2 linked regions of the Pedosphaera parvula Ellin514 genome follow. The protein of the gene in region 1 binds, or shares a complex with, the protein of each later gene. Links are inferred from orthologs where the notes say so. Each region holds a gene or a part of one and is shown on either strand. Other genes may lie near its edges.

Region 1 (9,336 bases):
ACGTGGTCGCGATTGCAGCTGGGAATTTTCATAGTCTGGCTTTGAAAGGTGATGGCCAGGTGGTCACTTGGGGAAACAACGCTTCAGGCCTGACGAACGTGCCTACAGGGTTGAGCAACGTGGTCGCCATCGCCGGAGGTGCCTACCACAGCCTGGCACTTAAAGCGGACGGCACAGTGATCGCGTGGGGCAGCAACTCCCAAGGTCAGACCAATGTGCCCGTTGGATTAAGCAATGTCGTGGCCATCGCGGCAGGCAGCTATCACAACATGGCATTAAAAAGCGATGGCTCGCTGGCGAGTTGGGGCGACAACTCCTACGGTCAGACGAACGTGCCTGTTGGATTAAGTAATGTTGTGGCAGTGGCAGCCGGATATTACCACAATATGGCGCTGAAGCAGGACGGGACGGTGCTGGCTTGGGGAAAAAATAATACTGATGGGCAAACGAACGTGCCACCAGGGCTGGGTAATGTGGTGGCGATTGCTGCGGGTACTTATCACAGTCTGGCTCTTGTGAATGATGACGAGCCTTTTATCGTGAGACAACCTTTCTCACGGCTGATAAATGCTGGGGCGGATGTCACCTTTGCGGTGACGCCAGCGGGCATGGCCCCTCTGGGTTACCAGTGGCAGTTTAATGGAACCAAAATCAACGGTGCGACGAATGCCTCTTTGGTGTTGACGAATGTGCCCTTGGCTGGAGCGGGGAATTATCAATGTGCGGTCAGTAACGCCATTGGCTTGGTGACGAGCCTCCCCGCCAGCCTCATAGTGTTACGCACCAGTCCCTCCTTCGACTCGCAAGTGCAGTTTGGCAGTGGAGGGTTTGGTTTTCAGCTCAATGGGCTGTCCGGTCACGGGCAGGTGATTGTCTATTCGTCGGCGGACTTCGTGAACTGGGTTCCAATTCTGACCAATGGAGCGGTGACCGGAACGCTGCAAGTGATGGATTCGTCGGCAACCAACCTTCCAATTCGATTCTACAAAGTTGTTGAACAGTAGTTTTGCGATAACCTTCTCAGCAATCCGCGTAAACCCCTGGAAAAGCGCGCAGTGATTGGCGTATCACATCTTCAGAAATCGTACAGAAAATCCCAGGGCAGACGCATCAAAATTTTTTTGAAGAAAAGTATGTACTTTGTAAATACAATGCGTACATGAGATGGGATGCAAAAGCATCACCGTCAAAACTTGATCGAACATTTCAAAGAGATAAGGGACCCGCGAGTCAAAGGCCGGTGCGACCACGAACTGGTGGACGTGCTGATGATTGGTTTGTGCTGCCTGCTGTGCGGCGGGGAAACCTTCAACGACATGGAGGACTTTGGCAAAGCCAAACGCAAATGGTTCAAGACGTTTCTGCGTTTGCGCCATGGGATACCCAAACACGACACGTTCAACCGAGTGTTTGCGGCGCTCAAGCCGGAAGCCTTTCTGGACTGTTTCATGCGCTGGACGCAATCGGTGCGCGCGACGGTGGCTGATGAAATCGTGGCGTTGGATGGCAAGGCCCTGCGTCGGGCGCTGGAGCAAGGACAATCCCCGCGGGTGATTGTCAGCGCCTGGGCGGCGGGCAACTCGCTGGTGCTGGGCCAAATCCAGGTGCCTGACAAGACCAATGAAATCACCGCTGTGCCGCAACTGTTGCGAGTGTTGGAGTTGAGCGGATGCATTGTCACCCTCGATGCCATGGGGTGCCAAAAGGAGATAGCCAGGGAGATTGTGGAAGCCGACGCCAACTACGTGCTGGCGCTCAAAGGCAACCAGGGCCAGTGCCATCAGGAAATCAAAGCCTATCTGGAGGACGCCGTGGCGCGGCACGACCAGGAGCGGCCTGTGGAAAAGAATGCCGTGGCGCTGGCTTACAAGGAAACCACCGAAAAAGATCACGGACGCCTGGAAACACGACGCTACTGGCAAAGCGGCGATGTCAGCTGGCTTGCTGATCGCCAGCAATGGGCAGGACTGCGCAGCGTGGGCGTGGTGGAGAGCGTGCGGCAGGTGGGCCAGCAAGCGCCCACGGTGGAACGGCGCTATTATTTGAGCAGCTTGAACGTGGACGTTGAAAAGTTTGCTCGTGCCGTGCGCGGACACTGGAGTGTGGAAAACTCCCTGCACTGGGTGCTGGACGTGCAATGCGGCGAGGACCGCAACCGGGCCCGCTCTGGCCACGCCGCTGAAAACCTCGCCACCTTGCGTCGACTGGCTTTAAACCTCTTAAAACGAGAATCCACCAAAAAACGCGGCATCAAAGGCAAACAACTCAATGCTTCCTGGGACCATGATTACCTCCTACGCCTTTTATCATTTTGATGCGTTTGCCCTGCAGAAAATCCGAGGTAGAATTGTGTATAAACTCGGAAGTGCTTATAAATGAGGATGAAATGGTGGAGGCGGCGGGAGTTGAACCCGCGTCCTTGGCAAACCAACCAGCCGCGACTACATGCTTAGTCAAAGGAGAGTTTTCTGCTATGCGATTACGCTCTGACACGATTCGCACTGCCTAGTCTGCATGAAATTTTTCGACCAACCGCGCGCAGTCTCCGCATTTGATCTAACCTGCTGTAGCGTTCATCCACCGTAGCAGGTGTCCAGCAGTGAACGTCGTGGCATTAAGCCGCGAGAGCTAATTCTTCAGTAGCTTTTATTTTTTGGTTCGATTTTTTACGAGGCCAACGAACCATCCTCGGCATGCCGCCTCTGGCGTATCTCCCAAGTCGAAACCAGTACGCCCCCGAAAACGACCTCACAATATTGCCTTGCTGGCGGCCAAGGTCAAGACATCCACAAACTCTTTTGGCTTTTGGCTTAGTATTATTACTTCGCCCTTGTGGCACGTTCCTGGAGCCAGATTACATCAGGATTATTTGGCGAACTAAATTGGTCCGGCACGAACCCGTTGGGTACGAGCGACGGCATCGTTCTGTTATCGCGCCATCGCTTGATTTCAGCGTGCCCATCAGCGAAGGACAATCCGCCCGCCCGATGATGGTAACTGGCCGGCAGGTCATAAAGACCAACCTGTCCAGGCGCGTCTGGCCATCCTCGCATATCCGTGGCGAAGTTACCCCAATCAATGCTGTCCTCACGCATGTCCATTAACAAAAACGTTCCGGAAGGTCCAGGATCGGTCATGTCAGACATCCGCAGATAAATGCGCCAATTGCTGCCGCCATAAACCAAATCATTGCCCCCGGATAAAAGACCGTCATAACCGGCGAACCCACCAACCCAGAGGTTCATGGACATGCTTCTGACCCGCGACTTGCGTTCTCCATTCACAGTCACAAAGGATTTGTCCGCGGGACATCTCCATATCTCAGTTGAATTTCCGCAATATGGCCAAATCGGACTTTTCTTGATATCGACGTCAGGATCCCAATTCGAAGGATTGGCTGGATTAAAATCCAGATCTCCCAGCACCCAGGCATAGGCGCTCGATTCCGGGTGCAACCAATCATGGCTGGCATAGAGCAACTTGTCGTTGTTCTCCTCACTATACATCCTCCAGGCCAAAGTTAATTGCCGGTGGCTGGACATGCATTGTAATCCTTGAGCCTTTTGCTTGCCTTTACCCAACACCGGTAACAACAGTCCGGCCAGGATGGCAATAATCGCAATGACGACCAGCAACTCAATGAGTGTGAATCCCTCTTCACACCGTGGAGAAGCGAATGGAAGTTTCGGCTTCATGTGAACAAATGGGGCTTTTACCAATTCCACTATGTTCCAATGCCTCGTTCTGTCAATTGCAAAGCGCCTCCATCCAACCAACAAAAAGGGCGAGGTTGGGGATGCCAACCTCGCCATTGATTTTCGGTTCCTCGATGTTTAGGAGCGAATTAGTAATCCATTCCGCCCATGCCGCCGCCGTGGCCGCCGCCATGACCAGCAGGAGCCGGCTTTTCCTTCTCCGGCACTTCGGTGATCAAGCATTCAGTGGTCAGGAGCAGACCAGCGATGGACGAAGCATTCTGCAGGGCAGAGCGGGTGACCTTCTTCGGATCAACCACGCCGGCCTTGACCAGGTCTTCGTATTCGTTGGTGGCAACGTTGTAACCGTCATTGCCTTTACGCTTCTTGACTTCCTGAACCACGATGGAGCCTTCCACGCCGGCATTGGAAGCCAATGCACGGAGAGGAGCTTCGATGGCGCGCTTCACGATCTCGACACCGATCTGTTCGTCGCCTTCGAGCTTCAAAGAATCAATGGCAGGGAGACAGCGGAGCAGGGCCACGCCACCACCAGGCACAATGCCTTCTTCAACCGCCGCGCGAGTCGCGTGCAACGCGTCTTCCACACGGGCTTTCTTTTCCTTCATCTCGGTTTCAGTAGCGGCACCGACGTTGATGACGGCCACGCCACCGGCCAGCTTGGCCAGGCGTTCCTGCAATTTTTCGCGGTCGTAATCCGAAGTGGTCTCTTCAATCTGACGGCGGATTTGATTCACGCGGCCCTGGATCTCAGAGGACTTTCCGTAACCTTCCACAATGGTGGTGTTTTCCTTGTCCACCACGATCGACTTGGCACGGCCGAGGTCTTCCAAACCGATGGAGTCGAGCTTGATGCCCAGGTCTTCGGTAATGCATTTGCCGCCGGTCAGGATGGCAATGTCTTCCATCATCGCTTTGCGGCGATCACCGAAGCCAGGCGCCTTCACAGCACAAATGTTCAACGTGCCGCGCAGCTTGTTCACGACCAGAGTCGCGAGCGCTTCGCCTTCCACGTCTTCCGCAATGATCAACAGCGGCTTGCCAATCTTGGCCACCTTCTCGAGGATCGGCAGAAGATCCTTGAGGCTGCTGATTTTCTTTTCGTAATTCAGGATGTAAGCATCTTCCAGCTTGGCTTCCATCGACTCCGCGTTGGTCACGAAGTAAGGAGAAAGATAGCCCTTGTCGAACTGCATACCTTCGACGACGTCGAGGGTGGTTTCGATGGACTTGGCTTCTTCGACCGTGATGGTGCCGTCCTTGCCGACCTTGTCCATCGCGTCAGCAATGATTTCGCCGATGGTGGTGTCCCAGTTGGCGGAAACGGTTGCGACCTGCTTGATCTCTTCCTTGTCCTTGACCTTCTTGGCAATCTTGGCGAGGTGCTCGACGGCTGCATCAACGGCCTTTTGGATGCCGCGTTGCAGGCTGATCGGGCTGGCGCCAGCGGTCACGTTCTTCAAACCTTCGCGATAAATCGCTTCAGCGAGAACGGTCGCGGTCGTGGTGCCGTCACCGGCGGTGTCGCTCGTCTTGCTCGCGACTTCACGCACCATTTGCGCGCCCATGTTTTCATAAGGGTCTTCCAGTTCGATTTCCTTGGCGACGGTTACGCCGTCCTTGGTCACCGTGGGAGAACCAAATTTTTTGTCGAGCACTACGTTACGACCCTTGGGACCGAGAGTAGCCTTGACCGCGCGGCTCAGTTTTTCCACACCCTTGAGCAGGGACTGACGCGCAACTTCGTCAAATATCAATTGTTTAGCTGCCATATATTTCTAATCCTAGGTTAATTGTTGGAGTTTCAGTGTTACTCAAGGACGGCAAGAATGTCATCCGAGTTCAGGATTTTGTATTCCTTGCCATCAAGTTTGATCTCGGTGCCGCCGTATTTGCTCACGAGCACGCGATCGCCCTTCTTCACTTCGAAAGGAACTTTTTTCCCATTGTCGTCGGTTTTGCCCGTGCCGAGTGCCACGACGATGCTTTCCATCGGTTTTTCCTTGGCGGAATCAGGAATGATAATGCCGCCCTTTTTGGTTTCTTTTTCTTCGACCGCTTCAACGAGGATGCGATCCCCGAGCGGCTTAACGTTTAGTGCCATACTTGGTTTTCCTTTATCTTTTATTTTGATTTAACTGATTGAATCAAATCCCGCCGCACTCGCGTGCAGGAAAATTCGTTTAATCCGCAGACACAAGCGGAAGGACACTTCATTCTTCAAAGCGCCTTCCGCGTGAATCGCGGGCCAATATTATTTCTTATCGTCCACCACTTCGGCGTCGATGATCGGACCTTCGTCCTTGCCACCTTTGTCGCCACCGGCTTGCCCACCAGCTTCAGGGCCAGGCTGAGGTCCACCAGCTTGTCCGCCAGGTTGGCCCCCTTGCGCCTTCTCCGAAGCGGCTTTGTAAATCTCCGCCCAAACCGATTGCGAAACTTCGGTAAGCTTGTCGTTGGCCGACTTGATGGCCGCGCCATCGCTCCCCTTCAAGGCTTCCTTCACCTCGTTGACCACGCCTTCAATCTTGCTGCGATCCGCATCGGAAATCTTGTCCTTGTTATCCTTCAGCATCTTTTCCGTGCGATACACCGCATTGTCCGCCTCGTTGCGGGCATCAATCTCTTCGCGACGCTTCTTATCCTCTTCCGCGTGCGTCTCCGCATCGCGGCGCATCTTCTCGATCTCGTCCTTCGAGAGACCGCTGCTGGCCGTGATGGTGATTTTCTGTTCCTTGCCGGTGCCCAGGTCCTTGGCATTCACATGCAGGATGCCGTTCGCATCGATGTCGAACGTGACTTCGATCTGCGGCACTCCGCGCGGGGCCGGAGGAATGTCGGTCAATTGAAACTTGCCGATCGTCTTGTTGTCGCGGGAGAACTGGCGCTCACCCTGCAACACATGAATTTCCACGCCCGGTTGATTGTCCGAAGCCGTGGAGAAAATTTCCGACTTGCGCGTTGGCACTGTCGTATTGCGCTCGATCAACTTCGTGAACACGCCGCCAAGGGTTTCGATGCCCAGTGACAACGGCGTCACGTCGAGCAACAGCACATCCTTCACTTCACCCTTCAGCACGCCACCCTGGATGCCTGCGCCGATCGCCACCACTTCGTCAGGATTCACACCCTGATGCGGCGGTTTGTTGACCAAGGTATGCGCCGTTTCCACCACGCGCGGCATACGGGTCATGCCACCGACCAACACGAGCTCATCGATTTTGTCGGCCGTAATTTCAGCATCCTTCAAGCAGTTCCGGACGGGCGTGATCGTGCGTTCGAACAAGTCATCGCAAATCTGTTCCATCTTCGCACGGGTCAGCTTCATGCTGATATGCTTCGGGCCGCTCGCATCCGCCGTGATGAACGGCAGGTTGATGTCGTATTGCTGCGCGCTCGAAAGCGCTATCTTCGCCTTTTCAGCCTCTTCCTTGATGCGTTGCAATGCATCCGGCTGCTTGCGCAAATCCATGCCCTGTTCGCGTTTGAATTCGTCCAGGATCCAATCCATGATGCGGTTGTCCCAGTCATCACCACCCAGGTGCGTGTCACCATTAGTGGCCTTCACTTCAAACACGCCATCACCGATTTCCAGCACCGAGATGTCGAATGTGCCGCCTCCAAGGTCGTACACCGCGATCTTCTCGTCCTTCTTCTTGTCCAAACCGTAAGCCAGCGACGCCGCCGTTGGTTCGTTAATGATGCGCAGCACTTCAAGTCCTGCGATCCGACCCGCGTCCTTGGTCGCCTGGCGTTGAGAATCATTAAAATAAGCCGGCACAGTGATGACCGCCTGGGTGATGGTTTCACCGAGACGCATTTCAGCGTCCGCCTTCAATTTGGCCAGGATCATGGCGGAAACTTCCGGCGGGCTGTATTGCTTCGACTTGCCCTCCACTTCAACCTCCACTGCCACGTCGCCATTCGAAGCGCGCACCACCTTATAGGGAACCCGCTTGATTTCCTCCTGCACCTCATCAAATTTGCGTCCCATGAAGCGCTTGATGGAATAAACCGTGTTGCGCGAATTGGTGACCGCCTGCCGCTTTGCAGCATCGCCGACCAATCGCTCGCCACTCTTGGTGAAAGCAACCACAGAAGGGGTCGTCCGTTTGCCTTCTGAATTCTCCAGAACCAGAGGCTCGCCACCCTCCATCACTGCCATGCAGCTATTCGTCGTTCCTAAATCGATACCGAGTACTTTTGCCATAAAATCTGTTTCAGCCTTTCTACGACTCCTTACGCCAATGAGTCGTTCGTCCCTATTATCCGCCTATCCGTTTCTACGACAGTATCCGCATTGTTCATGCCACCCGTGACACATATTTTCTAAGTGGCTGTAGAGCAAGCTATTGCGAATTTATAGCTGTCTTTCCTCTAAAAAATAAGTGCGCCAAACTGCGCCAACATGTCACACATGGCGCGAATACTAAGCCTTCTTGTCACACCCTGCCCGTACGGGTTGCTGCTCCGAGTGTTCCGATTGAACCGCTCTCCATAAACTTTTTATCTCGGCTTAAGCCAGTTTAATTCAAGTTAACCGGGAGCATCGGTCGCAATGCACATTAAGGCCGACGACGCCTCAAATCAAAAGCACGCTGTACCCAATGACTAAAGTAAGTTCCTCTCCTCCAAGGCCATGGCTCTTCAGTCTCCACTTTCATCAGGCTTATTGTCTCCTTTCATCCGGTTCTTTTCCCCATTACAGAAATTAATTTTTGGCATTCGGTATAACGCAGTTGACTCTGGGCTTAACTCGGGCTACCATCCCATGAGATGGTCAAGAGATGGCATTCGGATGGTGAAACTACTCATTATGGCAATAGAGACCGAGAAAATTACGCTTAACCTTGGCCCAGTCGATCTTGGGCAGGTGGATCTGCTGGTGCAGGAAGGCTTTTATTCAACCCGCACCGATTTTCTGCGCACCGCTATCCGCAATCAATTGTTGGTTCACGCGGATGTGCTCAAGCAGGCCGCGGTCCGGAAAACGCTGGTGCTTGGCTTGCAACGTTTTACGCGCAAGGACCTTGAGGCGGTTCAGGCCGCTGGACAGAAGCTCCGGATTCGAGTCTTGGGCCTGGCCACCATTGACGAGGATGTGTCGCCGGAATTGGCCATGGCCACCATTGACGAGATTTATGTTCTTGGCGCCTTCCACGCCAGCGCGGGAGTCAAACGGGCCCTGGCCAGCCGCCTCCAATAAAAGCCGCCAAGTCCCAGCAGGAGATTTCAACGAAGTCCCCCAATCGGGGAAACCAAGGAATTATATGAATCGATCTATAGACTGTATGAAAACCGAAATGGAGGAAGCGACACGACTCACAAGGGAGGGACGATTGGCTGAGGCGGCCGCGCTGATCCGACGCAGCCTGGGCATGGGAGAGGCTTCAACGGCCACTCGCGCGCGCGTCGTGGAGGCGCCGCCAATTGATGTTACGTCCAGCAGCACAAGAGAGCCAGCCGAGCTGGCGGTTCCGCTGGCGACGGGAGCTGAGCCAGACGCGAGAACATCCGCCCCCAGACCAACCGACCAACGCACTCCCCCTCATCAAGCCCCCGCCGCTCCTGTGACTCCACCACCGAATCTGAGTGCTTTACTAGCCGGGTTGCCGAAGCC
Region 2 (4,260 bases), on another replicon or contig:
CCGGGCGATTTCATCCAGACCAACATCGTTGGCACCTTCAACCTGCTGGAAGCCTGCCGCGGTTTTTGGGGCACTGATCTGAAGGATAAACGTTTTCACCACATTTCCACCGATGAAGTCTATGGCAGCCTGGGGGCCACGGGTTATTTCCTGGAGACAACTCCTTACGCGCCCAACTCCCCCTACTCGGCCAGCAAGGCCTCCAGTGACCTGCTCGTGCGCGCCTACCACCACACCTATGGCCTGCCCACGGTGATCACCAATTGCTCCAACAACTACGGCCCCTTCCAGTTCCCGGAGAAGCTCATCCCCGTGGTCATTCAAAGCGTCCTGGCCCGCCAACCCATTCCCGTCTATGGTGATGGCCTGAATGTGCGCGACTGGCTTTACGTGCGCGACCACGCCCAGGCCCTCTGGCAGGTACTCACCCGGGGAAAGGAGGGCGAGACCTACAACGTCGGCGGCCACAACGAGTGGGCCAATATCCACATCGTCCAGCTCATCTGCGACCTGATTGATGAGCTGGCCCCGCAGGTGGGCGGCAACTCCCGCCAGTTGATTACCTACGTCAAGGACCGGCCCGGCCATGACCGGCGCTACGCCATTGACGCCACCCGGATCAAAAACGAACTCGGCTGGGTCCCCGCCCACACCTTTGAACAGGGCATTCGCGAAACCGTCCAGTGGTATCTCGACAATCAACCCTGGGTTGCCGAGGTGAAAAAAAAGGCATAGCGCTCCTTTCTCTAAGCGGGTCAGGACTTTTCTCCCCCCGCCAAAATCGTCTGAAAATGCGGTGGCTGTTCCTCACTTGCCACCACGCTGATTTCGATTTTCTTGAATCCCGCCGCTTCCAGCCAATGATGCATATCGCTCTCGGGAAATCCAAGCCAACGATCACCATACAACTCATGTGCCTTTTCAAAGTTGTGTTTCAGCAAATCCAAAATCCAGATATGCCCGCCCGGTTTCAAAATCTTGTAAGCCGATTGAATCGCTTTCGCCGGTTCCGCCGCATGATGCAATGCCTGGCTTAATATCACCAAATCCACCGAATGCGGATCGATCGGCGGATTCTCCAAGTCGCCCAATCGGAACTCCAAATTCTTCAGCCCATTCTTCTTCGCCTTGTTCGCTCCGAATTCAATGATCCGCTCCGAATTATCCACGGCGATGACTTTCTTCGCTTTCAGCGCCAGCAACTCACTCAGCAATCCCTCCCCCGAACCCAAATCCGCCACCGTCAACGGCGGCAATATCCGCAACAATAATTGCCCAAACGCCTGCCACGATCTTCCCGGCCCGTAACTCCGATCAAACCGTCCTGCCACCTGATTAAAGTAAACCTGCGCCTGCTCATTCCGCCTCGCCAATATCCGCTTCAAATTGATCTGATCGCTCCCATACTCCGGCAATTCCTTCGCGCCTCGAATAGACAGTTCAATGAACTCCTCAGCTACACTGTCCGCGCTCTGGTTGAGCTTATAGAACGTCCGCTTCCCTTCGCGCCTCGATTGCAACAAACCCGCCTCCTGCAACAACCCCAAATGCGTCGAAATCCTCGACTGCCCCATCCGCGTCACGTCCTGCAACTCATTCACCGACAATTCTTCCCCCTCCAGCAACGCCATGATGCGCAGCCGTGTGGGGTCGGATAATGCCCGTAATGCTCGTAGTGTTGAAGCCATGGTACGTTAGGTTAAATGGTGCAGATTTATTGAAATATCAGTTGACGCACCCAATAAGTTATATATCATCTTATCTTGATACGTCAATATGACTTTTAAACCCTATTCGACGATTTAATACATGAGCAAAAACTTCATCTTCTCTTCGGAGTCCGTCGGCGAAGGCCATCCGGACAAAGTGTGCGATACGATTTCGGACGCCGTGCTGGACGCCTGCCTCGCTCAGGATCCCAGGAGTCGCGTCGCTTGCGAAACTTACGCCAAGTCTAACCTCGTTGTTATCGGTGGCGAAATCACCACCAGGGCCAAGCTTGATTACAATGCCATCGCGCGCGAAGCCATCCGCGAAATCGGCTACGTGAATGATGATGATGTTTTCCACGCCGACCGCGTGCTCATCATGAACGCCATCACTTCCCAAAGCGCCGATATCGCCCAGGGCGTCGACGCCAAGGCCGCTGAAGGCAAGGACACCGACGAACAAGGTGCTGGCGACCAGGGTTTGATGTTCGGTTATGCCTGTAATGAAACGCCTGAGTTGATGCCGGCACCAATCATGTATGCCCACCAACTCGGCCGCGAACTCACTCGCATTCGCAAGTCCGGCAAGGTCGCCTGGCTGCGCCCCGACGCCAAAAGCCAGGTTTCTGTCCAATACGAAAATGGCAAGCCTGTCCGCATCACGAACGTTGTCATCTCCACCCAGCACGCCGAAGACGTGAAGCACAAGGAGATCAAGGATTTCATCATTAAGGAAGTCATCAGGAAGGTTCTCCCCGCTCAAATGTTGGATAAGAAGACCCAGTTCCTGATCAACCCTACCGGCCGCTTCGTCGTTGGCGGTCCTCAGGGCGACACCGGCCTGACTGGCCGCAAGATCATCGTCGATAGCTACGGCGGCATGGGCCGTCACGGCGGTGGTGCATTCAGCGGCAAGGACCCTTCGAAGGTCGACCGCAGCGCCGCCTACATGGGCCGCTACGTCGCCAAGAACATCGTCGCTTCCGGCCTCGCAACCTGCGCTGAAATCCAATTCGCCTACGCCATCGGCCATCCTGATCCCGTCTCCGTCTGCGTCAATACTTTCGGCACCGGCGCGGTCAGCGACGAAGCCATCGAGAAAGCGGTTCGCGAAGTCTTTAGTTTCAAGCCTGCCGCCATCGTCAAACAATTGAATCTTCTCCGCCCGATCTACTCCAAGACCACCAACTACGGTCACTTCGGCAAGGTGGACGACACGAACAGCATTACCTGGGAAAAAACTGATAAAGCTGCCGCCCTGAAGCGCGCTGCTAAATAAGGAAATCATTATCATGGCTAAAGTTAAATTATCCCCTGCCCGCGCCAAGGCCATCAAAGGTGGCCGCAAACCCGCACAGGAATTTCAAATCAAGGACATCGGTCTCGCCGAATGGGGCCGCAAGGAAATCGACATCGCCGAGCATGAAATGCCGGGCTTGATGTCCATCCGTCAAAAATACGCCGCGACCAAGCCGCTCAAGGGCGTTCGCATCACCGGTTCCTTGCACATGACCATTCAAACGGCTGTGCTGATCGAAACCCTCGTTGCTCTCGGCGCTACGGTTCGTTGGGCGAGCTGCAACATCTTCTCCACGCAGGACAACGCCGCCGCGGCCATCGCCAAGGCCGGCATCCCCGTCTTCGCCTGGAAGGGTGAAACGCTCGAAGAATATTGGGACTGCACCCTCAAGGCCGTTACCTTCCCCGGTGACAAGGGCCCTGAACTCGTCGTCGACGACGGCGGTGATGTCACCCTGCTCATTCACAAAGGTTATCAACTCGAAGATGGCGATAAGTGGGTCGACTCCGCTTCCGGCAGCCACGAAGAACAGGTCATTAAAAACCTGCTCAAGCGCGTCTACAAACAGAACCCCACGTTCTGGCACGGCGTCGTGAAGGATTGGAAAGGTGTCAGCGAAGAAACCACCACTGGCGTTCATCGTCTCTATCAGATGAAGGAAGCCGGCAAGCTCCTCGTCCCTGCCATCAACGTCAACGACTCCGTCACCAAGTCGAAGTTCGACAATCTCTACGGCTGCCGCGAATCCCTCGCTGACGGCATCAAGCGCGCCACCGACGTCATGGTCGCGGGCAAGGTCGCTGTCGTCTGCGGTTATGGCGATGTCGGCAAAGGCTCCGCTCACTCCCTGCGCGGTTTCGGCGCCCGTGTTATCGTCACTGAAATCGACCCCATCAACGCTCTCCAGGCCGCGATGGAAGGTTTCGAAGTCACCACGATCGAAGACACGCTCGGCACTGGCGACATCTACGTCACCACTACCGGTAACTGCGACATCATCACTCTGGAACACATGCAGAAGATGAAGGACCAGGCCATCGTTTGTAACATCGGTCACTTCGACAACGAAATTCAGATCGATCGCCTCAACAATGCCAAGGGCGTGAACAAGCTGAACATCAAGCCGCAGGTCGACAAATACACCTTCGCTGACGGTCACTGCATCTTCATGTTGGCCGAAGGCCGCCTGGTGAACCTCGGCTGCGCTCACGGTCATCCGAGCTTCGTCATGTCGAACTCCTTCTCCAACCA

What was found.
Region 2: the proteins of groL (region 1) and metK are in contact, whole or in part, in a cryo-EM structure (PDB 8P4O), measured with the Escherichia coli proteins. The link is inferred for Pedosphaera parvula Ellin514 from one-to-one orthologs.

Annotation. Positions count from the first base shown.
Region 1 is NZ_ABOX02000008.1:37,590-46,925, reverse strand. The notes cover bases 3,167-6,140. They hold groL (chaperonin GroEL), read right to left. Parts: upstream 5,489-6,140; coding sequence 3,845-5,488; downstream 3,167-3,844. Other genes in these bases: dnaK (molecular chaperone DnaK), read right to left, coding at 5,971-6,140; groES (co-chaperone GroES), read right to left, coding at 5,527-5,820; CFLAV_RS08225 (type II secretion system protein), read right to left, coding at 3,167-3,695. Also shown: CFLAV_RS08235 (immunoglobulin domain-containing protein), read left to right, coding at 1-1,004; CFLAV_RS08230 (ISAs1-like element ISVer2 family transposase), read left to right, coding at 1,170-2,315; more of CFLAV_RS08225, read right to left, coding at 2,820-3,166; more of dnaK, read right to left, coding at 6,141-7,926; CFLAV_RS08205 (CopG family transcriptional regulator), read left to right, coding at 8,533-8,922; CFLAV_RS08200 (extracellular catalytic domain type 1 short-chain-length polyhydroxyalkanoate depolymerase), read left to right, coding at 9,008-9,336.
Region 2 is NZ_ABOX02000098.1:330-4,589, reverse strand. Bases 1,060-3,898 are described here. They hold metK (methionine adenosyltransferase), read left to right. Parts: upstream 1,060-1,809; coding sequence 1,810-2,988; downstream 2,989-3,898. Other genes in these bases: ahcY (adenosylhomocysteinase), read left to right, coding at 3,002-3,898; CFLAV_RS31430 (ArsR/SmtB family transcription factor), read right to left, coding at 1,060-1,688. Also shown: more of CFLAV_RS31430, read right to left, coding at 756-1,059; more of ahcY, read left to right, coding at 3,899-4,260. UniProt on the Escherichia coli protein: Catalyzes the formation of S-adenosylmethionine (AdoMet) from methionine and ATP.